One region of the Caldanaerovirga acetigignens genome, then DNA from elsewhere that is predicted to be linked to it. Evidence: riboswitches for the same ligand, from Rfam matches in the RefSeq annotation. Region 1 holds a riboswitch; the other holds the start of a gene.
What was found. Region 1 has a riboswitch for fluoride ahead of BUB66_RS06895 (MutS-related protein). Riboswitches for the same ligand answer to the same signal wherever they lie in the genome.

Region 1 (16,452 bases):
AATACGACAAAAATAACGCGATATTATCGCTCCACGCTGGGGCTGGAGGGACTGAAGCGCAGGACTGGGTCCAAATGCTTTTCAGGATGTACACCAGGTGGGCCGAGGACAAAGGATACAAGGTCAAGGTCATGGATATGCTCCCGGGCGAAGAGGCGGGGATAAAGAGCGTCACCGCTCTGGTAGAGGGCCCCTATGCGTACGGTTATCTCAAGGCAGAGCAGGGCGTGCACAGGCTCGTCAGGATTTCACCTTTTGATGCGGCAGGAAGGCGGCATACTTCTTTCGCATCGGTTGATGTAATACCTGAAATTGACGACGATATTGAGATAGAAATAAGGCAGGAGGATTTGAAGATAGAGACATTCAGGGCAGGAGGAGCCGGCGGACAGTACGTTAATAAGACCGAGTCGGCAGTGAGAATTACCCATGTCCCTACTGGCATAGTGGTAAGCTGCCAGAACGAGCGTTCCCAGCAGAGCAACAAAAATGCTGCTTTAAAAATTCTGAAAGCAAAGCTTTTTAGCTTATATATGGAAGAACAACAAAAGAAGATAAACGAGCTTAGGGGAGAACAAAAGGAGATTGCCTGGGGAAACCAGATAAGGTCTTATGTGTTCCAGCCTTACAGATTGGTCAAAGACCACAGGACCGGCGTTGAGGTGGGTAATGTAGAGGCAGTTATGGATGGAGAGATTGACGTCTTCATAAACGCTTATCTCAAAATGAGGTCCAAAGATACTCCTGGAGGTGAAACATTTGGCAAAAGTTAGGAGCGTCTTTATAGCGGGATTGATATTGATATTTTTGGTGGGGTACGGAATTGGAATGGCTAACGTGGGGGAACCTGGGTCACAAGATGACCCCTTGGTAACTAAAAGTTATGTAGACAAAGTGGTATCGGAATTAAAGAGCTATTTGGATGAGAGTTCATCAGGCAACCAATCGATAGGGACTTTTGAAGTGGTCTACCTTGAAAAAGGCGACCGCCTTGTAGCGGGAAAAGGTGCGGAAATAATTTTAAGAAGCGGTATAGCAAAAGTTGTAGACAGCGAAAACGGTGGTATCGCCGATGTAACCGACGGCAAAGACCTGAGGCGAAATGAACGAGCACCCCAAAATCACCTGCTCATCGTGCCGCGCGATGACGGAAGGGGGCTTATAGCAGAGACTAACGTGGTCCTTACGGTTCGGGGAAGTTTCAAGGTCACAAAGTAGGGAACTTTACTGTCGAAAAAGTAAGTGATATACTTTTTTTGGTTAATTATCTTCGAGAGAGAGGCCGTTTTGATGAAAAACCTTACGGTATTGTTGACTCTAATGTCTCTTAACACTGGTGGAGCTGAGACCCACGTAGTTTCTCTGGCGAGACAATTGAAAAAAGAGGGAATCAATGTTTTGGTTGCTTCCCGGGGAGGAGAACTGGTAAAAGAACTTAATGCCAGCGGCATAGAACATTTCACCCTGCCTCTCCACAGTAAAACGCCGGTTAGCCTCTGTTCGGCGATAATAGGGCTGACTAAAATCGTAAAAAAACACAAAGTAGACTTGATCCACGCCCATGCGCGCATACCGGCTTGGGTTTCTCAATGGGTTTTTTATCTGACGGGATGCCCTTACATCACTACATCCCACGGTATTTACTCCACTCACTGGGGTTTGGGATTGTTGACGGCATGGGGGGAAAAAATCATAGCCGTAAGTGAAGATGTCCGGGAGCACCTCGTAAAAAATTTCAAGGTAAGGCCCGAGAAGATATACGTCATCCCAAATGGCATAGATTTGGAGCAGTTTGACCCAGAAGTGGATACCTCATCGGTGCAAAAGGAGTTAGGTTTGTATTCCGATGAAATGAAAATCGTGTACATAAGCAGACTCATGGGGGCAAGAGGTGAAATAGCCCTCAAATTGATAGACGCCATGCCCGATATCTGCTCATCTTTCCCAAATGCGAAACTTTTAGTGGTAGGCGAAGGTGACAAGCTGGAAGCCATAAGAGGGCAGGCCGAAAAGTGCAATACTGTTTTGAAAGGTCAGCGGGTTATCGTGACAGGTGCGAGACTTGATACGTACGCTTTGATGGGCCTTGCAGATGTAGCGGTGGGCGTTGGAAGGGTAGCTCTTGAGGCTATGGCTATGAAAAAACCCGTGATTATTGCAGGTGAAGCCGGATTTATGGGAGCACTTACCCCGCAGAACTTTGAGGATGCCAAAAGGCACAATTTCAGTGGTCGGGGAACGGGGCAAATTACAAATTCGAAGAACCTTGCTAAAGCCATTAAAGATATTTTAGCATCTCAAGAATTGAGAAAGGAATTAGGCGAGTTCGGAAGAAAGAAAGTACAAGAGCATTTCTCTATTGGTACGATGACAAATAAGGTCTTGGAAGTTTACACAAAAGTTCTTGAGGAGGTAAATCGATGAGTTTTATTGACAAAAAAGGTAGATTATTTGGATTGATAAATGTAATAGATTTGCTCGTGATAATTCTGGTTGTTGCGGTTGCGGCAAGATTTGTATTAAACCCGCAGAAAAATTCTTCAGTTGCTGAGGAAAAGACGATCCAGGTTGTGATGTTGGTGAAAGACGTCAGGGATGCCACTGCTAAAGTAATAAAGGAAGGGGATATAGTCCGCGAAACAAAGACTAATAACCTTCTTGGGAAAGTTACAAAAGTTGAGGTAAAACCTGCTGAAACTCTTGTAAATACCGCCGATGGCAGAGTTTTAAGCGTGCTAAATCCGGTATTAAAAGACGTTTACGTGACCGTTGAAGGTTCGGCGACGGTGGGGGAAAATGCCATTGTATTGGGAGGAACAGAAATAAGAATAGGGACTGCTGTCCAGATGAAGACTAACCTTTACGCAGTAGTAGCTACGGTTATGGAAATTAATGAGTTTAAATAAAGGGGCATAAAGTATATGGAAGCTGTAATTCGGTGGATAGCTGAAAGTTTGGTTATAAAATCGATAGGCTTTCTTTTCTCTCGAGAAGTATGGGTGAACAGTGTTCTATATAGGATTTTAGAAAAAATTGCCGGCACTTCGAAAGCCCTATTGCGCGGAAGGTTTATTGGGCTTTTATTGCAAAGTGAGCCGTGGGAGAAAGAAGCCTTGTCATCCAGCCGTTTTTGCAAAGTGTTTTTTAATAAGGCAAACCGTTTCTCCGTTTTCAAAGGCATTATAAGGGATACTGTAGAAAATAGCTCTTGTTACAGGTATTCAGCAGAAATATGGCTTAATTTTAAAATGCGACCTTTTAAAATTCTGTCTTTAGTCTTCTTGCCTGCAACATTTACCTACGCTGCTTTAAAAGGCATTTTTTCCGGTTTGTCGGTTGGAGAATTCACGGCTGTTGTAATTGCTGCAGGAATCTTGATTCCTTCCTATTTTATAAATTTGAATTTATACGATGTATTTAAAGGAAGCATTTTGCTGCAGGCGGCTGGTCTCCTTGACGGGGGTCGGAAGGCGGCTTTGCCTGCTGTTGATAATGAAAATGCCGGTTTTGTATATGTGTTTTTGGGTGCTGTTTTGGGAGTGCTTTGCTTTTTTTTGCCGACTATAACCGTTATCAAGTTTATTGTTTTGCTAATGCTTTCATTTTTACTATACCTGAAGCCCTATTTCGGAATTTATATCATGGCTTTCATACTGCCCCTTGTGGACACGATTTACAGCGTTTTGCTCATAGGGTTCACATTTGTTGCCATGGTACTTAAAGCTAAGAAGGGAGAGTTTGGGGTTCCGAACGGGATAGTACCAGCAGCTTTATTTTTCACTTCAGCCATCTTAGCAGCGGTTTTTTCAGTAGCACGGTCTGAGAGTTTGAAGCTGCTGCCTATTTATGCGGCTTATTTTATAACTTTTCTGGTTTTCTATCATTATTGCAGAAGAGAAAAGGTGATGAAAACGGCCCTTCTTTTTCAAACGATTTCCACGGTTGGAATATCTCTATACGGCATATATCAGTATTTTTTCGTAAGAAAACCTACTGCGATTGCATGGGTGGACACAAAATTATTTCCGGAAATAACTATAAGGGTCTATGCGACCTTGGAAAATCCAAATGTGCTGGCTGAGTATCTGGTTTTCGCCATTCCGGTGGTTTTGGCATTTATCTGGACGTCTGATAAAGTGGGGCGCAAACTGAAATTTTGTGGAATGCTGGGGATCATATTGACCTGCCTTGTGATGACCCTTTCGCGAGGAGGTTGGCTGGGGCTTGCCGTAGCCGTATTGGTTTTCGCCCTGGCGGTTGACCGCAGGTTGTTTGCAGTTTTGATGTTAATTGCGGCATTATCGCCGGTGTTTTTACCTACCGTTATTATCAACCGTATAGCGAGTATAGGAAGCCTGGAAGATAGCTCAAATGCTTACCGCGTAACTATATGGGTTGCTACCTTGAGGATGCTGAAGGATTACTGGTTAACGGGATTGGGACTCGGGCTTCGAGCATTTTCCAGGGTTTACAGGGATTACATGATTGCAGGAACTCCTGCACTTCACGCCCACAACTTTTACCTGCAGCTTGGCCTGGAAATGGGCATTTTGGGGCTTGTTTCCTTTATATGGTTCGTATGGGCTGAACTTAAAGAAGTAACAAGAATTATGCGAGTAGGAAATATAAAGAAAGCTGTGTTTGCTGTGGCAATTGCAGGGGCAATTTCCGGTCACCTGTTCCATGGGCTGTTCGACCACGTATGGTTCAGCCCAAGGATTGGCATGACTTTTTGGGAGATGGCAGGGATTCTGGCTGCTATAATTACATCGGAAAAAACTGCAGAGCCTAAGGGAGAAGTCGAAAGGTCATGAAGAAAGTATTGCACGTCATAACCGATACTAATATAGGAGGGGCAGGCAGGTACCTTTTAAACCTCCTTTCTGCCTGGGATGAAAGTCGGTATTCGGTGGCTGTGGCGTGTCCTGCCGGAGGAGAATTGGAAAAGCGTTTAAAAGATTTAGGCGTAAAGGTTTATCTCCTAAAGGGCGGCGAAAAGTCATTTAAAATCTTACATCTGGTGCAGATTTTAGGAATCATTGCCCGGGAAAAGGTGGATTTAATCCATACCCATGCCAGCCTTTCGGGGCGAATAGCCGGAAGGCTTTTGGGCCGGAGGGTTGTATTGACCCGCCACTGGATGGGGAAAAAAAGCGAGATGGGTATTTTCAGGCCTCTAATAAACCGAATTTTTTACCAGCTCCTCACCGACCGGGTCATTGCGGTGTCAAGAGCCGTGAAGGTGAGTCTCATGGAAATTGGGGTTCCGGCCTGGCTGATAAAAACTGTGTACAATGGAATAGATGTTCCAAATATTTCAGGAAATTGCGGAAAACTGAGAAAGGAACTCAACATGCCAGAAAGAATTCCTCTAATAGGAATGATAGGCCGTCTTGTACCGGAAAAAGGCCATGAATACGCCATAAGGGCCATGCCGGAAGTATTAAAAAAATTTCATGATACTCGCTTGGTTTTGGTAGGGGATGGCCCATTTAGACCTTACCTTGAAGACTTGTGCGGGAAAGTGGGTGTCAAAGATAAAGTAGTTTTTTTGGGTTTTAGAAAAGATGTCGAAGAGATTGCCATTGATTTCGACGTAATCCTTATGCCATCTTTGAGCGAAGGTTTGCCCCTTGCACTTTTAGAATCCATGGCATTGGGGAAGCCCGTTGTGGCATCAGAAGCGGGTGGCATACCGGAGATTATAAAAGACGGGGAAAACGGTGTTCTAGTGCCTCCTAAGGATGAAGGAGCTCTGGCAGAAAAAATAATAAGGCTTTTGACGTCTAATGAAATGCGGGAAAAGTTAGGGGAAAATGCAAGGCAAACGGTATTATCAAAGTTCACAGCAAAGATAATGGCAGAAAACACCATGCGGATTTATGATGAACTGCTGAAGTAAGGGGCGGTTTGAGTGAAGCTTTGGATTAAGGGATTAACGGTGGTTTTTATAGTTTCCATAGCATTTTCTCTGTTTGGCCTTGCATCGAAAATTATAGCAGAACAAAAAAGCAAGGTTGTGGAAATTTCAGTTCCTATAAGTGAGGTCAAGCAGCTTGCAAAGATTACCGGTCGTGACTTCGGAGAGATTTTAAGCGAATTTAAAAAAGCAGGGGTCACTTCCTTGGCGGTAGAAGAAACCACGGTAAGAGATTTCATTGAAAAAGGCCGGATTTTGGTGTTGAAGGGTTGGCAGATAATGGACCACCAGCGTTTTTTAGGAGTGGAAAACGAACTGACAAAGCGAATTATCTCCAGGGAGGATTTCAACCCGGAAAGCTATTATATATTTTCACGGGACAAAGCAATCTTTGACAAATTAAAAGCAGCACTGTCTTGTAGAGGATATGAAATAATGACCGAAGAGGGTGAAGACATATACGTAATTCAAGAAATTGATGGGAGAAGCGGCTTTAGTGGGATTGGTCTGGGGTTTGACCAGCAGTCGATAAACTTTGCCATATCTTCGGGTTTTAATGTAGTATTGATGATGAAAGATGTAAAAGGAAAGACTGCGCAAGAAATAAAACAAGTAAGCAAAGTTTTTGATGAAAATATCTCGGTTCTTATACTTCAAAACAATGAAATACCGCAGGAGTCTGAAGCTGCAAAAATGCTTTTTAACGCGATAAAAGAAAAAGGCATCCGCCTGGGACTTGATGAATTTAAAGAAACGGAGAGTTTACGAAAGGGTATTAGGGAAAAAGGATATGACATCGTAAGGGTGTACAATCGTCCTGCGCACAAATGGATGCAGGAGTATCTCCTCGCTGTAAGAGATAGAAATGACAGGTTGCTTTGTCTGCACCTTTTTCTATCTGGCGATGAGGACCTTATAAGGTACAATAAAGAACACATAAAAAATATATACGATGACGTAATATCTGCGGGCTTTAAACCGGGACTTTATCCCCAGAAAGCTTCTTCATTTTCAAAAGATCAAATATCAGGCCCTGCATTGATACTGATCCCGTCAGTTGCTTCTTTAGGGCTGATACCGGGGCTTTATTATCTCCTTCGCATATTTGAAATAAAGGAAAGTCATGCTCTGCTTTCTTCTATAAGCTTGTGGGGTATTATATCGATACTGGCTTTGATAGATTTTTCGCTCTTTAGAAGTGCTTCGAGCCTTATGGTCTCAATAATCTATCCTTGTCTTGCCGTAAGCCGGGAGATGCCGGTAGACGGGTCTATTGTTAAGAATTTAGGGCAGAGCATTGAAAGTGGAATTTTAACACTTGGGAGGGCAACCGCATTGACTTTTGCAGGGGCCCTATTGATAACCGGAATATGCAGCGATATGGATTTTATCGTTGGCTTAGAAAAGTTTCGCGGAATTAAAGCAATGTACATCGCTTCATTTTTGTTAATCGGACTTATCTACGTAAGATTTCAATACGGGAAAGTTCCGTTGAATAAGCCGCTCTTTAGCGTTGGAAATCTTTTTACACTTAGCCTGGCGGTCGGAATTTTGTACGTCCTGATAAACCGCACGGGGAACTTTTCGGCCATTCCTATACCTAAGTTCGAACTTTATTTTAGAATTTGGCTGGAAGAAATGCTGCCCGTAAGGCCGAGGACAAAGGAATTTCTGATAGGATGTCCCGCTCTTGTCCTTGCAGGAGGAATAAAAAATCCCAAAAGACCCGGGCAATTTCGATTGCTCTTGGCGACAGGGCTTTTAGGAGAGCTTTCTTTGATAAACACCTTCAGCCATTTTCACGCAAATGCCGTTATCTCAATTGTCCGTTCCTTTGAGGGGATACTGCTGGGAAGTTTTATCGGTAGCCTGGTATTGATTGGGTTTTTAACACTATGCCGGAAAGGGAATGAAAGAGAATGAAGAAAATACTGGTCTCGGGGTATTATGGCTTTGGCAATGCCGGAGATGAAGCAATATTGATGGCCATGGTCGATTCTTTTAAAAAATTGGATGATAACATCCGCATAAAGGCTTTGTCAGCCAATCCAAAAGAGACGGAAATGATGCACGGCATAGAAGCTGTGCATCGAACTAATCCTTTTCTTGTAGTTAAAGCGATAGCCGAGGCGGACTTAGTTTTGAGCGGTGGTGGTGGCCTGCTCCAGGACGTAACGAGCAGCAGGTCCATCCCTTATTACCTTCTCATAGTGTTTCTCGCGAAAAAGATGGGGAAAAAAGTGATGTTTTATGCCAACGGAGTCGGCCCGGTAAACCGCAATTTAAACAAGCGGCTGATTGCCTCGGTGGGCAATATGGTAGATTTGATTACGGTTAGAGACGAAAACTCCCGGGACCAGCTTAAAAATCTCGGAGTAAAAAAGCCCCAAATCTACGTTACGGCAGATCCTGCTTTTGCGTTAAAACCTGTAGATGACGAAACTGGACTTAGTATACTCAACAGGCACCGTATTGATTTGAGTAAGGCAGGTCTTAATATAGGGATTTCGGTAAGGCCGTGGAAGGTTGGCGAAACAAGAAAAGTCATCGCTGAAGCTTGCGATTTTTTGATAAATAGCTATTCGGTAAATATAGTATTTATACCGATGCAGTTTCCGCAGGATTACAATGAATCGCTGGAAATAATGCGACTAATGAAGGAAAAAAAGGTCAAAGTTATTAGTGAATCGCTAGGGCCAAGAGAATTGCTCTGGGTTTGCGGGAAAATGGACCTTCTTTGTGGAATGAGGCTCCACGCACTTATATTCGGTGCCATAATGGGAGTTCCCCTCGTGGGACTTGCCTATGACCCTAAAGTTGAAAACTTCTTAATACGTGTCGGGCAGCCGTCTGCCGGAACATTAAAGGACTTAAAAGTCCAAAGTTTATGTAGTCTTATCCAGGATGCTATAAAAAAACGTGAAGAAAGCAGCCGTGCGCTCCTTGCAAAAAGAAAAGAGATGGAATATTTAGCTAACGAAAATGCTATGCTTGCTTTAAAGCTGCTGGAGGGTGGTCATGAGCAGTATAAGAAGGATTGAAATACTGGGCGTGCCATTGGATAAAGTGACATTGGAACAGGCGGCGCAGGAAGTTGAAAAAATGCTGGATGAGGGAAATACAAAGGTCATCGTAACGCCTAATGCGGAAATAATCATGGCAGCCCAGAAAAATCCCGCATTGAAAAAAGCAATAGCCGCTTCCGATCTAATCTTGCCAGACGGCATTGGAGTGGTAATAGCCTCGAAAATTATCGGAAATCCACTGCCGGGAAGAATTGCGGGTTTTGACCTGATGGTAAAGATGCTGAAGATAGCTGCCATCCGTGGGCTTTCCATATTCTTGTTGGGCGGAAAACCAGGTGTGGCCGAGGAAGCGGCAAAAAATATATTGGCTGGATTTTCGGGGTTAAAAGTAGCGGGTACGCACCACGGATACTTCAATGAAAAGCAGCATGATGAAGTGGTGCAAAAAATAAATGAGGCAAAGCCGCATTTCATTTTCATAGGTATGGGTGCCCCCAGGCAGGAACTCTTTATGGTGAATAACAAAAGCAAGATAAATGGAAGTATAATGATGGGTGTCGGCGGCAGTCTTGATGTATTTGCGGGAAGAGTGAAGAGAGCACCGGTGTGGATGCAGAGGACGGGTTTTGAATGGCTTTACAGGCTGCTGCAGGAACCCTGGCGGTTAAAGAGGATGTCAGTGCTCCCCCTTTTTATGATAAAAGTATTGATGAAAGCAATGGCAGAGAGAGGAGAAAAATGACTTGAAGCTCAGGTCGAATATTCTGGATTACCTCCTGATTGTCATAGGTTGCTTTATAGCGTCCTTGGGCCTCACCATGTTTCTTGTTCCAAACAAAGTGGCAGCCGGTGGGGTAAGCGGTCTTGCCACGGTGCTCCACTATCTTTTCGGGTTGCCTGTGGGATGGACGATGCTGGCTTTCAACATCCCCCTCTTTATAACAGGGATTATCTTTTTGGGCCCCATTTTCGGCGCAAAAACTGTGGTAGGTACCATACTCCTTTCGGTCTTCACGGAACTCACAAAAAATTTTCCCGTTTTGACGCGGGACTTGCTGCTTTCAAGCGTATACGGCGGCATCGTGCTGGGCCTGGGGCTTGGGCTGGTCTTCAGGACCAGGGCAACTACAGGTGGCTCCGACATAGCTGCAATGCTCATTCATCACTTCATACCAATCGTGAGCATTGGCCAAGGGATACTGATAATAGACTTTTTCGTAATAGCGTTGAACGGTATTTCCTTCAACTGGGAGATCGCCATGTATTCATGGATAGCCCTCTACGTCAGCAGCAAGGTGATAGATATCGTCCAGGAGGGTATCAATTACGCGAAAGCAGTTTACATAATTTCAGATAGAAATGATGAGATACAAAAAAGGATTTTAGAAGACTTGGGGAGGGGGATAACGCTTTTTGAGGCGAAAGGCGGCTACACCGGAGAAAACAGGAAGGTTGTAATGTGCGCAGTAACGAGGCTCGAGCTTCCAAAGTTAAAGCGGATTATCTGGGATATAGACCCCAAGGCTTTTATAATTATTCACGACGTGCATGAAGTTCTGGGAGAAGGGTTTACATTTGTAAGTCAGGAAGATAGTCACAAATAAAAATAAAAAAATGACGAGGTGATTAAAATGCAAGTATCTAAAGAAAAGCTGGAAGAATTGACGAAAGCGGCCCGGAAAGTAAGGCGTAGCATCATTGAAATGACGGCCGAGGCGGGCTCAGGCCATCCGGGAGGGTCGCTATCCTGTGCAGATATTTTGGTTGCCCTTTATTTTCACGAAATGAAGGTAGACCCTCAAAACCCCGATTGGCCTGACAGGGACAGGTTTGTGCTTTCAAAAGGTCATGCGGCCCCGGCGCTTTATGCAGTGCTGGCCGAAAGGGGCTATTTCCCGAAAGAAGAACTGAAGACTTTGCGCAAAATAAACTCCATTCTGCAAGGGCACCCCGATATGAAAAAGACGCCCGGAGTGGACATGACTACAGGTTCCCTGGGTCAGGGGCTTTCGGCGGCGAATGGAATGGCCTTGGCCGGAAAACTTGACGGCAAAAGCTACAGGGTCTATGTGCTCCTGGGAGATGGTGAGCTTGAAGAAGGGCAGGTCTGGGAAGCTGCAATGGCTGCAGCTCATTATAAGCTCGACAACCTAACGGCCTTTGTGGACCACAATGGTCTTCAAATAGATGGTCCTATAGTCCAGGTGATGTCGCCTGAAATAATACAAGAAAAATTCAGGGCCTTCGGCTGGCACGTAATAGATGTAGACGGCCACGATTTTGAAGACATATTGCGAGCTATAGAAGAGGCGAAAAGTATTAAAGAAAAGCCGACCGTAATAGTAGCGAAAACCGTAAAAGGAAAAGGAGTGCCTTTTATGGAAAACCAAGTGGATTGGCACGGCAAAGCCCCATCAAAGGAGCAAGCCGAAGAAGCGCTAAAAGTACTTTAAAGGTAAGAATGAAAAATAAAATGAAGAAATGAAATAGAAGAATGGAGGTAAAGACAATGCCGAAGATAGCGACAAGAGACGCTTATGGTGAAGCCCTCGCCGAACTGGGAGAAGAGATAAAAGAAATAGTTGTTCTGGATGCCGACCTATCCAAATCCACAAAAACCAGCGTTTTTGCCAAAAAATTTCCCGAGCGTTTCTTTAACATGGGTATAGCCGAACAAAACCTGATGGGAACAGCGGCGGGCCTTGCAACCTGCGGCAAGATACCTTTTGCCAGCACTTTTGCCATATTTGCCACAGGCAGGGCCTTCGAACAGGTGAGGAACTCCATCTGTTACCCGAACTTGAACGTAAAAATAGCCGCGACCCACGCAGGCATCACCGTAGGGGAAGACGGAGCTACTCACCAATCCATAGAAGACATAGCACTAATGAGGGTAATGCCAAACATGACGGTGATAAGTCCGGCAGATGCAACGGAGACCAAAATGGCGGTAAGGGCTGCAGCTCAAATCAAAGGACCGGTGTATTTAAGACTGGGCCGGCACCCGGTAGAGACCATATTCGGGGAAGGATATGAATTTAAACCGGGCAAAGGGGTTATATTGAGGGAAGGAAAGGATGTGGCAATAATAGCTACCGGCGTCATGGTGGCCGAAGCCCTGAAGGCAGCGGAAATGTTGGAAAAGGATGACATAAAAGCCATGGTCGTCAACATCCACACAATAAAGCCGATTGACGAAGAAGTCATCTTAAAAGCTGCCGAATGCGGAGCCATTGTCACCGCCGAGGAGCACAGCATAATTGGGGGCTTGGGCAGCGCGGTAGCTGAAGTGCTTTCCGAGAAAAAGCCCGTACCCATAAAAAGGATAGGCATCCGCGACGTTTTCGGCATGTCCGGCAAACCCGAAGAGCTGATGAAAGCCTATGGCCTTGCTGCAGAAGATATAGCGGAGGCTGCAAGGACATTGCGGCGGTAGTTGTGTAGTGTTTAAAGCTAAGTGAGTGATATATCTCAAAAATATTTTATTACCGTTGAGCAAAGGCAGAATAAAAAATTTTTGTCCTGAATCTATCTCTCTGTCAATATCTTTTAAAAAGGATACCTATCCAAATGATGTCAAGGCCTTTCGCGGCATAAACGGGGACCCTCCCGCAAAGGGGCCCCTCCCATTTAGTCCACGGTGCCTTAACAGCATTCAGACAAAAAAAATAAAACATACTTTAATAAAGGCAGGCAAATTTTTTATATTTACCAAGGAAGATTTCTTGAAGTATTTCATGAATTTCGCGATCACTTTCCTCGAAAGTAACAGGTTTAAAAAGACTCTGGCTATATTTGTAATAGTGAGAATCAGGCGGCCTGTAAGGCGACTTCGGTTCTTTAGAAATATCACCGGCAGCAGACTTTTTCGGCTTAACAAACGGCACAGTTTCATAAACTCTACCCTTGTATTCCACCCATACACCTGTTATACTACTAATGAACACATTAACAGTTGTATGGGCTGGAATGGAAGGCTGGTTTTCTTTTTTGAATGATTTGAACTGCTTGCCGAAGAAAGAGAACACGCCGCCATTGCCATAACCGAACCAATTAAATGGGGTAGTGTCCATCTGAACTAAAAGGCCTGGTTGAAGCTTTCTCTTGCGGCGTCGATGAGATTTAAAGCGTCTCTTCTTTTTAGGGCTTTTAATGCCGGCACCGGTGAGGATACCATAAAGGGCAGAATAACTTAACTTGATGTTTTTAACTCTATCGAGAAGCTTCTGAAAATGTTTAAAATTAGCGTTTTTGTAGGGCGCCAGACATTTTAAGATGAATAATTTTTTGTTTAAATTTTTCTGAGATGGCTTGAGTGGGTTTCCGACCTTGATTTTTATGGATAAGTGTCGCGGCCCCATTTTCCTTCACTCCTTATATCAGGCGTATTACCTTGCGTGCACTTAGGTTCAAAAAAAACCGCTGCTTCTTTGATAGTCATAGCACCCTCAAGAGTCTTTTGAATAACAGTGTATCTTTTTAATTGTTCTTTAGACATTAGATAACGCACCTAATTCTTCATAGTGACATTTTATCACGATAGTCTACAAGGTGACATTATCATAAAATAACCACAGATATTGAAATATGTGACTTGACATAATCCGGTTGTGTGATAAAATACATTGTAAAAGTTAATCGATGAATAATTGATACACGTTTGATGTCGAACATTAAAGGTGATGGAGTCCACCGTTAACTGCCCGTATAAAGGGTTGATGACTCCTCTCAGTGAAATAACTGGGAGGAGTTTTTGTTTTTAGCAAAAACTTTTTAAAAGAAAATTGTCAGGAGGGTTCTAAGTAGATAAGGAGAAAAGGCAGCAAATTAGAAATACTACAGGGAGTGATGCATTTAAATTAGTTATACTATTTGGTTTGGATATTTATACGATAGAAAAGGTCTTTCGGTTTTGATTTTCTCATTCTCAAATTTGCTTTCTGTCTTTTTCACATCTTTAGTTTTCCTCGGGGGATTTTACTTTGTGTTAGTAGGAATGATTACTTTGGGGAATTGGTATGGGAACGCAGGAGTTCATGTCATAATCTAGTGTATTTTCTGTGAAGACTCAGCTTGTATCAATTCCCTTTTTATACCATATAACAAAGGAAAAGAAGTTTTTTCAAATATCGGAGGTGCCTAAGGATGTCTTTTTTAAGCATACTTTTTAAAAATGTAGAAGACTACGAAAGCATAACAAACGAAATGCCTGAATTCTTCAGAGATTTAAACCTCGATAAGATAATAGATGGCATTACTGCTGGAAGAGAGCGATATAATTTAAAACCTTACTTTTATACTCCCCTTCGCGATGTTGATGCCATAAGGTACCGTCAGGAAATTATGAAGGATCTAGAAGACAAAGTTTTGTTTGACAATATAAAATCGTTTTCGCAGAAAATGATCGTTGTTCAGGAACACCTTGGACAGGCACAGAGGCTATATAATAAATATCAAAAAGAGAGTTGGTTTTTAGATGCCGTTGAAATATACTGTGATGCGGTCAACACCCTTCTTTGTGATTTAACTTCTGCAAATTTAAATTCACAGGGTTTTATATCCTTTCGCGAATATCTTAAGAACTATGTTGAATCTAATAGCTTTAGGTCACTTTTTAGAGAAACTAAAAAATTAAAAGACGATTTGTCAGTGGTTAAGTACTGTATTTTGATAAAAGGAAATTGTGTAAAGGTTCGTAAATATATGTCTGAAATTGATTATAGTAAAGAAGTAATAAAAACTTTCGAGAGATTTAAACAGAATTCTGTAAAAGATTACACAGTTCAATTTTCCGATTATCCTGAAATGAACCATATTGAAGCTCAAATACTCGATTTTGTGGCGAAACTTTATCTAGAAATATTTTCTCACCTTGATAATTACTCTTTGAGAAACGCTAATTTTATTGATGAGACTATAGCAATTTTTGACAAAGAGATACAATTTTATATATCTTACCTTGAATTTATAGAAAAATTGAAGAAAGCGGGACTTAAATTTTGCTACCCTCAAATTTCCGACAAAATAAAGGAAGTCTACAATTTCGAAGGTTTTGATATGGCTTTAGCTTATAAACTTGTGAATGAAAATCAAAATATTGTCTGCAATGACTTTTACTTAAAAGGCGAGGAACGAATAATTGTAGTAACCGGCCCCAATCAGGGTGGGAAAACAACTTTTGCCCGTGCCTTTGGGCAAATTCATTTCTTAGCAGGCTTGGGTTGTCCCGTTCCCGGAAAACGAGCGCAACTTTTCCTATATGATAGAATTTTTACGCATTTTGAAAAAGAGGAAAACATAAAGGACCTAAGAGGTAAACTGGAAGATGAACTCCTAAGAATACGTTATATTCTGGAGAAGGCCACACCAAACAGCGTCATCATTATTAATGAAATTTTTACATCTACTACCTTAAAAGATGCAATTTTTCTAAGCAAAAAGATAATGGAAAAAATATTACAAAAAAAATTGCTGTGCGTGTGGGTAACTTTCGTATACGAATTAGCCGTAGAAAGCGAAAAAATAGTAAGTATGGTAAGTAGCGTTAATTTGAAAAATCCAGCCATAAGAACATACAAGATACTTAGGAAGGTTCCGGATGGCTTTTCCTATGCGATGTCCATCGCAGAAAAATACAGGCTCACTTATAATTTATTAAAGGAGCGTATAAGATCATGAAAGTCTATCTTATGTTTAAAGATCGTAACTTTGACCTTCAGCAAAAACTTCCCAAAAATGAACAAGTATTATTGCAAGATTTAGAGCTGGAAACACTTTTTGATGCGATGGCACTTGGTGACAACTTTATATTTGAAGTAGCAAGGAAGGTCATCCTTTCAGGTTTTAACAATGACACGGACACCGTGTTATACCGACAAGATATTTTAAAGGACTGCTTGAAAAATCCTTCCGTCATAAGGAGTATATATGAAATTGCGAAGGAAACCATTGAAAATGAGAAAAAAAACTATTGGGGTCTTTTCAGCAAATATCCCGACTTTATCCTGCAAAGGTCAAAGGATGTTTTGAAAATGTTTTTGGAAATGCTGAGGAAGCTGAGAATTATAGCAGAAGAAAACGAAAGTAAGTTCGAATCAGAGGGATTTAAAGCGTTATTTGCAATGCTTAAAAAAGAAATTGACGACGATTTTTTTACCGAGGCCCAAAACCATCTGAGAGAGCTAAACTTTGACGAGGGAATGCTGATAAGCGCCGAGCTGGGAAAGGGCAACAAAGGCATCAATTACATTCTTCGTAAATCGCAAGAGAAAAATCAGAGCTTAATAAAACGATTTTTTGCCAAAAAGGTACCTGTTTATACCTTTTATATCAGCGGCCGCGATGAAAGTGGCGCAAGGGCGATTTCCGAATTAAAAGAAAGAGGAATCAATCTGGTAGCCAATGCCCTAGCACAATCGGTTGATCACATCCTAAACTTTTTTAAGGTATTGAAAACGGAATTAACCTTCTACATAGGCTGCTTGAATTTATACGAACAGCTTTCTC
Region 2 (16,452 bases), on a different contig from region 1:
TTGCCAGAGCCGATATGGCCTGCTGCATCGCCTGAATTACCTGCATATCAATGGCCACCTGCTGCTCGTGGCACTGCTTTTCCATGCTTTCCAATATATTTTTGAACTGTGGGGCATTGGCCTGTATATTGGAAAACCCCATTTTTGCCAACTGTTCCAGCTTTTTTGCGCTATTTAGTATATTTTCTAAGCGTCTGGAGTCCATCATGTTGCAAGATGCCTGTGAAAGAGAACTTTTAATCTGCTGCTCCGTTGATATATGCTGATCTCTGACGACATCAGCTATGTTTTGAATGTCTTGAAAGAATTGGTCCAACATTATGTCCTCCTCCTAGAACTTATATATACCTTAATTTTATTTTTTTCCTTTTTGCATAAAAAAATGTGTGTATTAGCGATGAAAAATGAGGAGACAATAAAACTGTGAAAAGCTAGGAGGAGGTATAAAAATGGCTAAGACTGTTATAGGAGTTTTTGAAAACCGTCAGCAGGCCGAGAAAGCAGTAAACGAGATGAGAAATTCTGGTTTTGATACCAATGAGATCTCGGTGGTTGCGAAAGGCACGAAGAGAGGAAACGGGAATGATGAAACGATGAACATGGACACGATAGCGGATGGTACTACTACTGGAGGAATTTTAGGAGGCTTAGCAGGACTTGCGGTTGGAGCCGGAGCTTTGGCAATACCAGGACTTGGGCCCATAGTTGCGGCAGGGCCTATAGCGGGAATGCTATCGGGTGCTGCAACTGGTGGAATAGCTGGCGGACTTTTAGACTGGGGTATTCCGGAGGAGAGAGGCCGTTATTATGAAGAAGAAGTTAAAAGAGGTAAGATTTTGGCAGCAGTCCGCACCCACGATCAAAAAGTACAAAAGGCGGCAGACATAATGAGGCAAAACGGTGCGAGGGACGTAGAAACCCATTAAAAGGCGGAGGGGGAGAGATTAATTTTGGGTCCTCCCCCTCTTTTTTATTTTATGATATAATAAAATTAAAAGTGTGTTATATAATATTTCGCTTTAATTTTAAAAAAAATTGTTCAATAAATGTATATTTGCAAAAGAGGTAAGATTGATATTCTTGTCGAATATAATAAATAATAATCTGTTTTTTTGGATTTTATGGGCTTAGGGGGCTCAAATTATGCAAATGAATTATAGTCTTACCCTTTCTCAGACCCAAAAGCTTTTGATGACTCCGGAGTTGAGACAAGCGATAACGATACTTCAGTTATCCAGTCTGGAACTTTGCGACTATATAGAGCAAGAGCTGTTGAATAATCCTCTTTTAGATAAAGAAGAGGATGAATATATGGCCTTTTCGGAAGACGGAATGAGGGTTGATGAAGGTAAGGCGAACGAGGACACTATAGAGTGGGAAGAATACTTGCAGGATTATTTCGATTGGGATTTTCTGAGATTTCCCAAGGAGAGAAAAGAAGAGGAGACGAGTTTTGAAAATTTTGTCTCTGCTAACCAGACACTGCAAGAATATCTTTTGATGCAGCTTCGCTTAGCAGTTGCCGACAAAAAAATTTTTAAAATAGGAGAATTCCTGATAGGAAATCTAGATAAAAATGGATATCTTGCGGTGAGCGTGCAGGAGGCAGCAAGGATTTTAAGAGTTCGCGAGGAAGAGGTGGAAAAAGCCTTAAAAGTAGTCCAAACCCTTGACCCTCCTGGTGTTGGCGCAAGGAACCTACAGGAATGTCTCTTGATTCAGGTAGAACATAAAGGAATTAAAGACCACAAATTGAATGAATTAATAAAACATCATTTAGAAGACTTGGCGGAAGCAAGGTACACGAGAATAGCAGAAAAGCTAAATGTGCCGCTTTCTAAAGTTCAGGAACTAAAAGATATAGTGCTGAGCTTAGACCCCAAACCGGCGAGGAACTTTTCGTCGGCTAACGAAATCCAGTATGTAATACCAGATGCGGTTATAGAAAAAGTCGGCAATGAGTATGTGGTAATAATGAACGATTCGGTAACTCCGAGGCTCTCAATTAACCCATATTACAGGTCCTTGCTAATGTCGGAAGATAAGGAGTCTTTGACTTCCAAGTTTCTGACAAGAAAACTGGAAGCGGCCCTCTGGCTCATAAAAAGCCTAGAACAGCGGCGGATGACTCTTTATAAAGTTATAAAGGCCATCGTGGAAGTGCAGCGCGATTTTTTAGAAAAAGGCATATCGGGTTTAAAACCCCTCACTTTAAAACAGATAGCAGATGTTGTGGGGGTGCATGAATCTACCGTCAGCAGAGCGATAAGCGGCAAATATGTCCAAACACCTAGAGGGGTTTTTGAACTGAAATTTTTCTTCCAAAACGGCCTGGAAAATGAAAACGGGTCTTCGACGTGCGCTGAGACCATAAAGAAAATGTTAAAAGAGATGATTTCTAATGAAGACCCTTATAACCCCTTGAGCGATCAGATGATAGCCGATGACTTGAAAAAGAAAGGTATAAGGATATCAAGGCGCACCGTGGCAAAATACAGGGAACAGCTTGGAATACCTTCTTCGGCAAAAAGGAAAAGATATTAATATTTTAAAAGAAGGTATTGAATGGTATGCGTGGAATTATATATAATATATTATGCAAGAACCTTTTTGGTAATTTTTTTTAAAATACGCGGGACGTAAAATATAACATAGGGACAAAAAATATCCCGGGAGGTGATCGTTGGAAATAAATTAAATTAATTAAAATGAGACAAAATATTAAAAAACGCAATCGAAGGAGGATTTTTCATGGGTATTAAGGTTGGAATCAACGGGTTTGGAAGGATAGGTAGAAATTCTTTCAAGGCCGCACTTAAAAATCATCCTGACATAGAAATAGTGGCCATTAACGACCTTACCGATGCAGCTACCTTAGCTCATCTTTTGAAATACGATTCAGTTTTCGGCAGGTTTGAAGGCGAGGTTGCCGCAAAAGAAGATGCGATTGTAGTAAACGGAAAAGAAATAAAGGTATTTGCCGAAAAAGACCCTGCTAATATTCCTTGGAAGGATGTAGGTGTAGATATAGTTGTAGAGTCAACAGGTGTTTTTACCTCAAAAGATAAGGCTGTAAAACACATCGACGGCGGCGGAGCTAAAAAAGTTATTATATCCGCTCCGGCTAAGGGCGAGGATATCACCATCGTTATGGGGGTAAACCACGAAAAATATAATCCCAAAGAACATAACGTAATTTCCAATGCTTCCTGCACCACAAACTGCCTTGCACCAGTAGTGAAGGTTTTGATGGATAACTTTGGGATTAAAAAAGGGCTTATGAATACGGTTCACTCTTATACCAACGACCAGAGGATTTTAGATCTTCCCCACAAAGATTTGAGAAGAGCGCGGGCTGCGGCGTTAAATATAATCCCGACAACGACAGGTGCTGCAAAAGCTGTAGCTTTGGTAATACCCGAACTTGCAGGCAAATTAAATGGTTTTGCCCTGAGGGTTCCGACTCCCACCGTATCGATAGTGGATTTTACTGCGGTAGTGGAAAAAAGCGTGACGGTAGACGAAGTGAACCAGGCACTAAAAGCTGCAGCTGAAGGCCCCATGAAAGGGATTCTGGGTTATACCGAGGAACCTTTGGTCTCCATGGACTTCAAAGGGTCAGAGCTTTCCTCAATAGTGGACGGACTTTCCACCATGGTGATGGAAGGCGATTTGGTAAAGGTAGTAGCCTGGTACGACAACGAATGGGGTTATTCCTGCCGTGTGATGGATTTAGTGAAATATATAGCGGAGAAGGGACTATAAAGCAAAATAGCCCTTTTGGGCTATTTTGCTTAAAAGGAGACCGCATTGAATGGAAGAAATTGCAAACCTCCTTAAAAAGATTGCTCCAGAGATGGCACATGTAGTTGAGCAGAGATTTGAGATTCTAAAAAATATTTATTACAATCAGCCGATAGGCCGAAGAGCTCTTTCCTCTGTAATGTCCCTTTCGGAAAGGTCCCTGAGGACGGAGGTTAAGCGATTAGAAGAATTGGGTTTGCTAGAAATTGAACCGAAAGGGATGAAGGTTTCAAGAGAAGGAGAGGCACTTATAAATTGCCTTGAGAATTTCGTATACTTTATGAAAGGATTAAACTTTATTGCCGATAGGATTAAAGAAAGATTTGGATGCGAAGAGGTGATAATTGCACCGGGCGATTCGGATGTAGATGAGACTGTCAAAAATCTTATGGGAAAAGAGGCTGCCTCTTATCTGAAGTCTTTTTTGAAAAACGGGGATATCGTGGCTGTAACTGGTGGAACCACTATGGCTCAAGTACCCAAAGGCATGCCCCGACTTGAGGGATTTGAGGATGTGGTAGTAGTTGCAGCAAGAGGTGGTCTTGGTGAAAAAGTAGAAATTCAGGCCAATACCATAGCAGCGGAGTTGGCAGAACGGCTGGGGGCTCGATACAGGTTGCTTTATGTCCCGGATAACCTGGGACCTGAAGCGATGGAGTCCATAACCAGCGAACCGCGCATAAGAGAAGTGTTATCTCTAATTAAAAATGCCGATGTTGTGATTCACGGCATCGGAAGGGCTGAAGAAATGGCTCGAAGGCGAGGTCTTGATGAAAGTATCATAGAGGAAATTTTAAAAAAAGGAGCTGTTGCAGAAGCTTTCGGATATTACTTTGACAGTGAAGGAAGGGTAGTATTTACCACAACTAGCGCAGGGCTCAGCATTGCGGATTTAAAAAATGTACGAAAAGTAATATCGGTGGCGGGAGGTGCAAAAAAAGCACCAGCCATAAGGGCTTTTTTAAAATATCACTGTCCGACAGCTCTCATTACCGACGAGGGAGCTGCGAGAAAACTTATAGAGTTGGAAGGGGGAAGTCTAGGTGAATAAAAAGACCGTTGAAGATTTTGACGTCAACGGCAAAAGGGTTCTGGTGAGGGTAGACTTTAACGTTCCAATGGACGAAAAGGGAAATATCACAGACGATACCCGAATAAGAGCAACGTTGCCCACCATCCAGTACCTTATTAAAAATGGTGCGAAAGTTATACTGGCATCCCATTTGGGAAGGCCCAAGGGAAAGAAAAACCCCAAGTACAGCCTGGCGCCCGTGGCGAGAAAACTTTCAGAGCTTTTGGGAAAAAATGTCGTTATGGCCGGGGATTGCATAGGTGAAGAGGTGGAAAAAGCCGTAGCTTCTATGAAACCCGGAGACGTAATGCTTCTTGAAAACGTCCGGTTTTATGCACAAGAGGAGGCCAACGACAGGGAATTTGCAGAAAAACTTGCAAGGCTTGCCGACATATATATAAATGATGCTTTTGGCACAGCCCACAGGGCTCACGCCTCTACGGCAGGAGTAGCTGAGTTTTTGCCTGCGGGTGCGGGGTTTTTGATGAAAAAGGAAATAGAAATTATGGGTAAGGCCCTTGAAGCACCAGAAAGGCCGTTTGTTGCAATTTTGGGTGGAGCAAAAGTAAGCGATAAGATAGGCGTCATAAGGAATCTCTTAAGCAAAGTGGACTATCTACTAATAGGCGGAGGGATGGCTTTTACCTTCCTGAAAGGATTGGGGTATAATATCGGCAGGTCCCTCCTTGAAGAGGACAAAATAGAACTCGCGAAGGACCTTTTAAAAGAAGCTGAAGAAAAAGGAGTAAAAGCTCTGCTGCCGGATGACGTGGTGGTGGCTCCTGAAGTGAAAGAAGGAGTTGAATACAGGACGGTCCCTGTAAGCCAAATACCCGATGACATGATAGGCGTAGATATTGGTGAAGTAACTCGCGACAAGTTTGCAAAAGTGATAAAAGAGGCAAAAACTGTAGTGTGGAATGGACCGATGGGCGTTTTCGAAATAAAGGATTTTGCGAAAGGTACCCTTGCCGTGGCAAAAGCTATGGCGGAATCCGGCGCTGTAACTATCGTCGGCGGAGGAGATTCGGCGGCTGCGGTGGAGCAGTTAGGCTTTGCCGATGCTATGACTCACATATCGACAGGCGGCGGAGCTTCGCTGGAGTTTTTGGAAGGAAAGGAATTGCCGGGAGTTGCAGTTTTAAATGACAAATGATAGGAGTGAAGGGCATGTCGAGGACTCCGCTTTTTGCAGGCAACTGGAAAATGCATAAGAACGTAAAGGAAACGTTGGAGTTTCTTGAAGACTTTCTCCCCCTTGCAAAAGATATTCCCTCAGAAATAGAAATAGCTATATTCCCTCCTTTTACCAGCCTTTATGCAGCTTTTGAAAAACTCAAAGGAAGCGCTATAAAGTTGGGGGCGCAAAACATGCACTGGGAGGACAAGGGCGCTTTTACAGGCGAAATTTCTCCTCCCATGCTGAAAGAAATCCCTTGCGATTACGTGATAATAGGCCACTCTGAGCGCCGCCAATATTTTGCAGAGACCGACGATACTGTAAACAAGAAGGTAAAATCGGCGGTAAAGTATGGGATAGTCCCTATTATCTGCGTAGGGGAGAGTTTGGAACAAAGGGAAAAAGGCGAGACCCTTTCTGTTGTTTTAAGTCAGGTGGAAAAAGCGATTTGGGAAGTCCAAATTGAAGATGGAGGCAAGTTGATTTTTGCCTACGAGCCCATCTGGGCCATAGGCACGGGAAAAGTAGCCCTGCCTTCCGATGCTCAGGAGGTTATAGGGGCTATAAGGGAAAAGCTCTGTAAACTTTACGGCAACGTTGCACAGGATATCCGCATACTTTACGGCGGAAGTGTAAAACCGGACAATATTAAGGACCTAATGGCTCAGCCGGATATAGATGGAGCTCTGGTAGGTGGTGCAAGCCTTGATGCAAAGGCTTTTTACCAAATAGCTACATACAATCGCGGTTAGGAGTTGAACAAAGTGGCGAAAAAACCTCTTGTACTCATAATATTGGACGGGTGGGGCATAAATGAAAATGTACAGGGTAACGCAATTTTAAACGCCCGCACCCCCAATTTCGACCGACTTTTAAGGCATTTTCCGAACACCGTGTTGGAATCTAGCGGCCTTGCGGTGGGACTGCCCGAAGGCCAGATGGGAAACTCCGAAGTGGGACATTTAAACCTCGGAGCGGGGCGCATAGTGTATCAGGAGTTTACCCGAATAAGCGAAGACATAAAAAGCGGTAGATTCTTCGAAAACGAAAAACTCGTAAATGCCGTAAGGCAGGCACGCGAAGCCGGCAAGGCTTTACACCTAATGGGTCTTTTGTCCGATGGTGGGGTCCACAGCCACATAGACCATCTCATAGCCCTTTTGGAACTTTGCCGCAGGAAAGACATGAAAAGGGTCTACGTCCACGCCTTCCTCGACGGGAGGGACGTTCCACCTGCTAATGCGGCCATTTACATCGAAAGACTCGAAAACGAAATGTCGAAAATTGGTATTGGCAAAATAGCTACGATTGCTGGAAGGTATTACGCTATGGATAGGGACCGCCGATGGGAAAGAACCGAGAAAGCTTATAACGCTATGGTTTTGGGGGAAGGGCTCAAGGCAAGAAGTGCAATGGAAGCTCTACAAGAAGCCTATAAAAGGGGCGAGACCGACGAGTTTGTAATTCCTACGGTTATCGTCGATGGAAGCGGTAAACCTATTGCGACAGTGGAAGAAGGGGATTCCATAATATTTTTCAACTTCAGGCCGGATAGGGCGCGGCAACTGACGTATGCTTTTTGTGAAGAGGACTTTCAGGGGTTCGCAAGGAAAAGGGGATTTTTCTTTGTCAATTTCGTATGCATGACGCAGTACGATGCAAAAGTTAAAAATGCAAAGGTCGCTTATGAACCCTTGTCGATGAATAACATTTTTGCCGAAGTCATATCTAAAGAGGGATTAAAGCAGCTTCGTATAGCAGAGACAGAAAAGTACGCCCACGTGACGTTCTTTTTTAACGGTGGGATAGAAAAGCCATTCCCCGGCGAAGAGAGGATATTGATACCTTCTCCGAAAGTTGCCACCTACGACTTAAAGCCGGAAATGAGCGCTTATGAAGTGACGGATACGGTTATAAATAAGATAAACGAAGACGTATACGATGTAATCATAATGAACTATGCAAATCCAGACATGGTAGGCCACACGGGCGTTTACGAAGCCGCGGTTAAAGCTATAGAGGCGGTGGACCAGTGTATGGGACGGGTGGTGGATGCCGTTATCAGAAAGAACGGGACGGTCATAATCACCGCGGACCACGGCAATGCGGAAAAAATGGTGGACTACGAGACGGGCGAAGCGCATACGGCTCATACCAGCGACCCTGTGCCTTTCATCCTGGTGAGCGACAGGAAATACAGGCTCCGGCCGGGGATATTGGCTGATGTGGCGCCGACCATGTTGGAGCTATTGGGGATAGAAAAACCAGAGGAAATGACAGGAAGCTCTCTAATAGAAAAAAATTATAAAACGGAGGAGTGATTTTATGTCAATAATTGCCAATGTATTTGCAAGGGAAATTTTGGACTCTCGAGGAAATCCCACAGTAGAAGTAGAGGTCATCCTCGAAGACGGCACATTGGGAAGGGCTGCAGTACCTTCGGGAGCTTCTACGGGGCAGTTTGAGGCTGTGGAACTGAGGGACAATGACCCGAAAAGGTTCAAAGGAAAAGGTGTTTTGAAAGCTGTAGAAAATGTAAACGAGATAATAGCGCCAGAACTTGAAGGAATGGATGCCCTCGATCAAGTGGCGATAGATGAATTTCTGATAGAGCTAGACGGCACAAAAAATAAGTCAAAGTTAGGGGCTAACGCCATCTTAGGAGTTTCTCTGGCTGTTGCAAAAGCGGCTGCAAACTACCTCGGTATACCTCTTTACCGCTATATTGGAGGAACGAATGCGAAGACGCTTCCCATTCCTATGATGAATATCTTAAACGGGGGAAAACATGCAGATAATAATGTGGACCTTCAGGAATTTATGATAATGCCGGTAGGGGCTGAAAATTTTGCACATGCCCTTAGAATGGGCGCGGAGACATTCCACACTTTGAAGAAAGTCCTTTCAGAAAAAGGGCTAAGCACTACTGTAGGCGATGAAGGTGGATTTGCGCCGGACCTTTCCTCCAATGAAGATGCTATAAAATATATAATTGAGGCTATCGAAAAGGCCGGCTATACACCCGGAAAGGATATTTATATTGCTTTAGATCCAGCAGCTTCTGAGTTCTTTTCAGATGGAAAGTACAAGTTGAGTGGTGAGGGTTTAGAGTTATCACCTGCTGAAATGGTAGATTATTATGTAAGGCTAGTTGAAAAATATCCAATCATATCCATTGAGGATGGTATGGCAGAAGATGATTGGGAGGGGTGGAAGCTCCTTACCCAGGCGATTGGTAAGAAAATCCAGTTAGTTGGAGATGACCTTTTTGTCACCAATACTGAAAGGCTTTCAAAAGGAATAGAACTGGGAGTGGCCAACTCTATTTTGATTAAGCTCAACCAAATAGGCACTCTCACCGAAACCTTGGATGCCATTAAGATGGCCGAAAGGGCAGGGTATACCGCCGTAGTCTCTCACAGGTCTGGTGAAACGGAGGACACTACAATTGCGGATTTGGTGGTAGGAGTCAACGCTGGTATGATAAAGACGGGAGCTCCTTCCAGAACGGATAGAGTTGCAAAATACAACCAGCTTCTAAGAATAGAAGAGGAACTGGACGCGGCGGCACAATACCCTGGAATTGCAGCCTTCTACAATATAAAGAAAAAATAAACGAGCTCCCCTTCTAGGGGGGCTTTTTATACCTTTTTATTGCATAAATGGCCTTTTGTGAGGTAGAATAAATGTGAAGGAGGTCGAAAAAATGGAAATAAATCTAGAAAAAATTGACTTATTGAGGGAAAGGACGGGCTGCAGTTACCGCAAAGCTAAGGAAGCTTTGGAAGCTGCTGGCGGCGATGTGGTTAAAGCATTGATAATTTTAGAGGAAGAAGGGGAAAAGGATTTTTTAAAGTTTGGCAACCTTAGCGCTAAGGGGAATAAACTTTTGGAAAAAATTAAGGAACTGATACGAAAGGGAAATGTGACCCGTTTGAGAATAAAACACGGCGACATGGTACTGCTTGAGATTCCAGTAACCGTTGGTGCTATTGGTGCTATATTGGCTCCTTATCTTGCCGCCATAGGAGTGATAGCGGCATTGGTTACTCGCTGTACCATTCAGATTGAAAAAGAAAACGGGGAAAAAGAGGAAATCGTCTTCGAAAACAAGTCTACTGCGGACAAAGAATAGTGATTAATATTTTTGCAGGCCCTTTTTATAGTGAAGGGTTTTCTTTATTTGCCTTTTCATAAGACGGCTGGCAATATTGAGTTTTTAGGCATATTGTGATAAAATTACATTCGTTAATTGAAAAAGGGGGTGCAGGAGGTGCAGGCTTTTCGCATCGTTTTTTCAATGATATACGTTCTTATTTGCATAGGACTTATAGCTACAGTCCTTTTGCAATCAGGGAAGAGTACCGGCCTTTCAGGAACTATTTCAGGTGGAGCGGAGGTTTTTTTCGGGAAGAAAAAGGGTATTGATGACAAATTGGCAAAGTTTACGGAAATTTTAGCAGTAGCTTTCCTTGGACTATCCATCTTAATGATGGTAGTTTTAAAATAACAGACTTTGTGGGGGGAGACTGATGGAAAATTTAATAGTACTTGCGCCCCTTGCGGGATTGCTTGCGCTGTTATTCGCCTACCTGCTTGCTATTAGAATCATCAAAAGTCCAGCAGGTACCGCAAAAATGAGGGAAATATCTGACGCGATTCATGAAGGCGCCATGGCTTTTCTATTCAGAGAATACCGGACTTTAGTGATTTTTGTATTAGTTATGTTCCTTATAATTGGCTTTTTTATAAACTGGCAGACTGCCATAAGCTACATAACCGGTTCAGTGGCATCGGTTCTTGCGGGGTTTATAGGAATGAACGTGGCAACTAGGGCTAATGTGAGGACGGCAGATGCCGCGCGGGAGGGAATGAATAAGGCCCTTTCTATAGCATTTTCGGGCGGCGCGGTTATGGGAATGTCGGTCGTTGGATTGGGAATATTGGGACTTGGGATACTTTACTTTGTTTTCGGAGACCCGTCGAATGTAAAGAGCTTCGACGTGATAAACGGCTTTGCCTTAGGGGCGAGTTCTATTGCCCTATTTGCCAGGGTCGGAGGAGGAATTTACACCAAAGCTGCAGATGTCGGGGCAGACCTGGTAGGAAAGGTTGAGGCAGGCATCCCTGAAGATGACCCGAGAAATCCCGCGGTAATAGCGGACAACGTAGGTGACAACGTAGGAGATGTAGCAGGTATGGGAGCCGACCTTTTCGAGTCGTACGTAGGCTCGATAGTATCCGGTATGGCAATCGGCGCCGTGGCCGTTAGCACCGTTACAGGACAGCCTTACGGTATAAAGGGCATAATTTTCCCAATGCTGGTGGCGGCGGCCGGCGTACTTAGCTCTATAATAGGGACGATGTTCGTAAGAACAGGAGAAGGAGCCGACCCGCAAAAGGCTTTAAGGAACGGTACCTTTGCCAGCGGCATACTTGTGATTGTGGCAACTTTATTGCTGAGCGTTTATTTCTTAAACGAAATTAATGCCTTTTATGCTGTGGCTTCTGGTATTATAGTTGGTATTATCATTGGAATGCTCACCGAGTACTATACTTCTTCGAGTTATAACCCAGTTAAAGAGATAGCCAAAGCTTCTCAAACTGGCCCTGCTACCAACATTATAACTGGATTGGCTGTAGGAATGAAAAGCACCGGCCTTCCTGTGTTATTTATTGCGCTGGCGGTTATAATATCTTATAAATTTGCTGGGCTTTACGGCATAGCACTGGCGGCCATAGGTATGCTGTCTACCACGGGAATGACTGTAGCTGTTGATGCTTACGGTCCCATAGCCGATAACGCTGGCGGTATTGCGGAAATGGCCGAGCTCGACCCATCGGTCAGAAAGATAACCGACAAATTGGATGCAGTAGGTAACACGACGGCGGCTATGGGGAAAGGGTTTGCCATCGGTTCGGCGGCGCTGACGGCGCTGGCTCTATTTTCAGCGTACACCACGGCAGCAGGATTAACTGAGGGGATAAACCTCCTTCGGGCAGATGTTATAGTTGGGCTTTTCATAGGAGGCATGTTGCCGTATCTGTTTTCTGCCATGACCATGGAGGCGGTAGGTAAGGCTGCTTATCAGATGATAGAAGAGGTACGCCGGCAGTTCAGGGAAATCCCGGGCATAATGGAAGAAAAGGCCAAGCCTGAATACGCAAGGTGTGTGGACATAAGCACGCAGGCGGCCCTCAGGGAAATGATAATTCCGGGTCTCATGGCTGTTGCCGCACCTTTAGCGGTAGGTTTCATTTTCGGCAAAGAGGCGTTAGGGGGGCTCCTTGCGGGTGCCCTGGTTACCGGCGTTATGATTGCGATTCAGATGGCTAACTCCGGCGGTGCCTGGGACAACGCTAAAAAGTATATAGAAGAAGGAAATTACGGCGGAAAGGGCACGCCGACTCATGCAGCAGCCGTAGTAGGAGATACGGTGGGAGATCCGTTCAAAGATACCGCTGGACCTTCTCTGAATATATTGATAAAACTCATGACCATTGTATCTCTGGTGTTCGCACCGCTTTTCATGAAGTAAGAGGAAGAAGACTCCTGCTGGGGATTTCGCTCCACAGGAGTCTTTGTGATATCTGCAAAAAAAGACGAAGTAGAAGTTGGAAAGGAGTCGACTTAATTGGAAAAAAAGCTCATCTACTTATATATATCAATAGGAGGAGCTCTTGGTGCCTTAGCCCGGTATATTCTATCAGCGTGGCTTAACGATAAAATTACCACGGACATTCCTTTCGGAACTTTATTCATAAATTTGACCGGCTCGTTTTTACTTGGATTGTTGTATTCTCTTTCAATGAATTTTATTGTCTCTGAGAACATTATTAAGTTTTTTATAATGATAGGTTTTTTGGGCGCATTTACGACCTTTTCAACATTTTCTCTAGAGACCCTGATTATGTTGTATGAAGGCAGTTTGAAAGGTGCATTGATTAATGTAGTGAGCAATGTGCTGGGAGGGCTAGTAGCGACCTTTTTGGGAATAAATTTAATTAATTTGATAGCCGGTGTGAAGGGATTGGTGTGAAATGGATGTAATAGGACCGGCAAAACGAGTGAGGATATATATAGGCGAGAATGACAAATATGCGGGAAAGCCGCTATATCATGCGATTGTTCTAAAAGCTAGAGAAATGGGTATGGCTGGTGCCACTGTCGTTAGGGGTATAGAGGGTTTTGGGGCAAAAAGTCGCATTCATTCAGCACGGGTATTGGTTTTATCCAGCGACCTTCCGATCATAGTGGATATTGTAGATAAGGAAGAAAGAATAGAAAGATTCATCTCACATATAAAAGAAATTGTAAAAGAGGGATTGATAACGGTTGAAGACGTGGAGGTAATAAAATACTCGGATAAAGATCATAAATGAGGTGTTTCGATATTGTTGCCCTGAATCGGAAAAAGATATATAATATATAATAGCAAGTTAATAGGTGATGGAGCTCACCGTAACTGCCTTCAGGCTAATAGCTCCTACAATATCATGAGATATTGTAGGAGCTTTTTACGTTTCAAAGAGAGGTGAGAAAGAAGTGCTAGATTTCGAAAAAACGAAAGAACAGTTGATCCAATGCTTAAAAGAGGCAAAAAAGATAACCGATTATAAAAAAGACGAAACGATAACCGCAGATATAGATTATGAATTAGATAAACTTTTGAAAAATAGGTTTAACTTGGCAGTTGTGGGCCAATTTAAACGAGGGAAATCCACATTTATTAATGCAGTGCTGGGAGAAAAAGTAGTACCAACCGCAGTTGTGCCGCTTACTTCTGTAGTTACTGTAATAAAATACGGCCCCACGCTGAAAGTGACGGTTAATTTTTTGGACGGTTCTGAGGAAGAAATAAATGTTAAAGAATTGGACAAGTACGCAACCGAAAAGGGTAACCCGGGCAATGAAAAGAAAGTAAAGGAGATAGTGGTAGAATATCCATCGGAGTTTCTCAAAAAAGGCGTAATTTTGATAGATACACCGGGTGTCGGATCTGTCTACCAGCACAACACCGATACGACGTATCATTTTCTACCAAAACTCGATGCAGCCATATTCCTTTTTACCATAGATTCTCCTGTTTCCCAAAATGAATACGAATTTCTAAAAGACGTGAAGGAGCATGCCGTTAGGATTTTTTTTGTGCTGAACAAGATAGATTACACTGAAGAAAATGATGTGAAAGAGGCCCTTGATTTTGCTCGTGGTATTTTAAAAGAGAAGTTGGGCTACGAAGAAATCAAAATTTTTCCCCTTTCCGCCAAAATGGCGCTGGAAGCAAAGGAGACGCACGATGAGGATAGGTTAAGGCTCAGCGGATTGCCGGAGTTTTTGTCAATGCTAGATGAATTCATAACTAAGGAAAAAGGCAAGGCCCTCTTGCTTTCAAGCTGCAACAATGCGCTGAGATTTACATCAATGTTGAGGTTTGATATTGAACTAGAAGCAAGTGCAATAAAGACTCCTCTAGAGGACCTGGAAAAAAATATAGAGGTTCTAAGAAAGAAAATAGAGGAAATAGAGGATGAGAAAAAGGATGTAGTGCTTATTTTTGAAGGGGAAAGCAGGGAGCTGCTTGCCCAATTCAACGCTGAGTATGAAAAATTCAAGAATTCCGAATACAGGAAGCTGGAAGCCGCCCTGGAGGAGTATTTCAAAAGCAACGCAGCTTTGCCGTTAAAAGAGTTAATAGAAAAGACCAGAGAATATATAACCGGGAAGACCCTTGAGGCCATAGATTCATGGAAGGAAGAGGAACTTAAACGCCTGGCCGAGGCGTCTGCAAGAATAACGGGAAGGCTTGGAGAAAAGGTGGAAAAGATTATTATGGAACTCAAGCAATTGACGGCCAACATGTTTCATATAAAGTTTGAGAGCTTTACGAGAATAGAGAATTTTAAAGAAGCGGGATATTTTTACTACAATATGGAACCGGAAAAGAATTATCTTTTGCCTACGCCGTTATCAATCGCTCCGTTTCTCCCCGGTTTTATTGCCCGAAAAATGGCCCTCAACAGTTTGAAAAACTGGCTTCAGCAGCAATTTGATAGGCAGTGCGGCCGGGTGAGGTACGACATCGCCCAAAGAATGGAAAAAACCTTCAAGGAGTATTATAATTATCTTGAAGGTAAAATTGCAGAAACCGCCGGTGTTATAATGGAATCGGTAAGAGAGGCTGTGGAGCTTAAAAAGTCCGGAGAAGACCGCATAAAGGGCAGGCTGAAAGAACTGGAAGCCTTTTTAGAAAGGCTGAATGAAATCGAAGGTAAGATAAAAGAATTGAAAGACCACCTGGAAAGGGTTGCGTAAAATGGATGGGATTGAGTTTTCCCGCAGGATATTTACTGTCGTGGATAACATTGGAAAAGTAATTGTAGGCAAAACTCAGGTTATCGAATTGGTGCTAACGGCGCTTATAGCCGGCGGTCATGTGCTGCTGGAGGATGTGCCGGGAGTGGGCAAAACTCTGATGGCCAAAGCTCTGGCCAGGTCATTAAACCTGGAATTCGGAAGGATTCAGTTTACTCCTGACCTTTTGCCGGCGGATGTGTTAGGGATAAGTATCTACAGTCAGAAGACCGGAGAGTTTGTGTTCAACCCCGGGCCAATAATGACAAATGTTCTCCTTGCCGACGAAATAAACAGGGCAACTCCCAGGACCCAGTCCAGCCTTCTCGAAGCTATGGAGGAAAGGCAGTTCACCGTAGACGGGGTCACCAGGCGGCTAAAAGAGCCTTTTCTGGTGCTTGCGACTCAAAATCCCGTGGAAATGGAAGGCACCTTTCCCCTGCCCGAAGCCCAATTGGACAGGTTTTTGATGAGGTTAAGACTGGGTTATCCGGAGTTGGAGGAAGAAAGGTCCATACTTCATCGTTTTGGAGCGGGAAATCCTTTAGAAGAAATAAAACCCGTTTTAAATGCCGAAGATATACTCGCGATGCGGGAGCAGGCAAAAGGCGTCAACGTAGATGAAAGCGTAGAGTACTATATGCTAACCGTTATTAGGGAGACGAGAAACCATCCTGCGGTAAAACTGGGAGCCAGCCCCAGGGCTTCACTGCTGCTTTATAAATGCGCTAAGGCCTTTGCGGCAATAAAAGGCAGAGATTACGTGATACCCGATGATATTAAACATCTGGCCGTGCCGGTGCTGAGTCACAGGTTACTCCTCAGCCATGAGAACCTGCTTAGAGATTACAAGCCCGAGGATGTAATAGCCGAAATCCTCGAGAAAACGGCGGTCCCTGTTGAATAAATACCGGGGATGGAAAAAACTATGCATGTATTGGTGTTTGTGGCAGCCGTGGCCGCGGTTCTTGGGATATCGTATTTGTGGAGTATATTGAGTGTTAAAGGGTTAGAATTCAGTCACCGCTTTGAAAAAGATCG

Region 2: another riboswitch for fluoride. It lies ahead of BUB66_RS03315 (dynamin family protein); the one in region 1 lies ahead of BUB66_RS06895 (MutS-related protein).

The regions. Positions count from the first base shown of each region.
Region 1 is NZ_FRCR01000007.1:93,163-109,614, reverse strand. It holds one part of gene prfB (peptide chain release factor 2) at 1-773, shown strand, start outside; gene BUB66_RS06955 (hypothetical protein) at 751-1,218, shown strand; gene BUB66_RS06950 (glycosyltransferase family 4 protein) at 1,291-2,424, shown strand; gene BUB66_RS06945 (DUF4330 domain-containing protein) at 2,421-2,906, shown strand; gene BUB66_RS06940 (O-antigen ligase family protein) at 2,922-4,814, shown strand; gene BUB66_RS06935 (glycosyltransferase family 4 protein) at 4,811-5,902, shown strand; gene BUB66_RS06930 (DUF5693 family protein) at 5,915-7,843, shown strand; gene csaB (polysaccharide pyruvyl transferase CsaB) at 7,840-8,961, shown strand; gene BUB66_RS06920 (WecB/TagA/CpsF family glycosyltransferase) at 8,939-9,688, shown strand; gene BUB66_RS06915 (YitT family protein) at 9,690-10,550, shown strand; gene BUB66_RS06910 (transketolase) at 10,578-11,399, shown strand; gene BUB66_RS06905 (transketolase family protein) at 11,456-12,382, shown strand; gene BUB66_RS06900 (hypothetical protein) at 12,627-13,307, opposite strand; fluoride riboswitch at 13,616-13,681, shown strand; gene BUB66_RS06895 (MutS-related protein) at 14,092-15,624, shown strand; gene BUB66_RS06890 (MutS-related protein) at 15,621-16,452, shown strand, end outside.
Region 2 is NZ_FRCR01000003.1:118,999-135,450, reverse strand. It holds gene BUB66_RS03385 (exonuclease SbcC) at 1-319, opposite strand, end outside; gene BUB66_RS03380 (general stress protein) at 450-926, shown strand; gene rpoN (RNA polymerase factor sigma-54) at 1,144-2,544, shown strand; gene gap (type I glyceraldehyde-3-phosphate dehydrogenase) at 2,752-3,765, shown strand; gene BUB66_RS03365 (sugar-binding transcriptional regulator) at 3,815-4,855, shown strand; gene BUB66_RS03360 (phosphoglycerate kinase) at 4,848-6,032, shown strand; gene tpiA (triose-phosphate isomerase) at 6,047-6,808, shown strand; gene gpmI (2,3-bisphosphoglycerate-independent phosphoglycerate mutase) at 6,821-8,377, shown strand; gene eno (phosphopyruvate hydratase) at 8,382-9,671, shown strand; gene BUB66_RS03340 (DUF4342 domain-containing protein) at 9,763-10,191, shown strand; gene secG (preprotein translocase subunit SecG) at 10,357-10,566, shown strand; gene BUB66_RS03330 (sodium-translocating pyrophosphatase) at 10,589-12,595, shown strand; gene crcB (fluoride efflux transporter CrcB) at 12,692-13,096, shown strand; gene BUB66_RS03320 (DUF190 domain-containing protein) at 13,098-13,439, shown strand; fluoride riboswitch at 13,494-13,553, shown strand; gene BUB66_RS03315 (dynamin family protein) at 13,603-15,372, shown strand; gene BUB66_RS03310 (AAA family ATPase) at 15,383-16,318, shown strand; gene BUB66_RS03305 (DUF58 domain-containing protein) at 16,328-16,452, shown strand, end outside.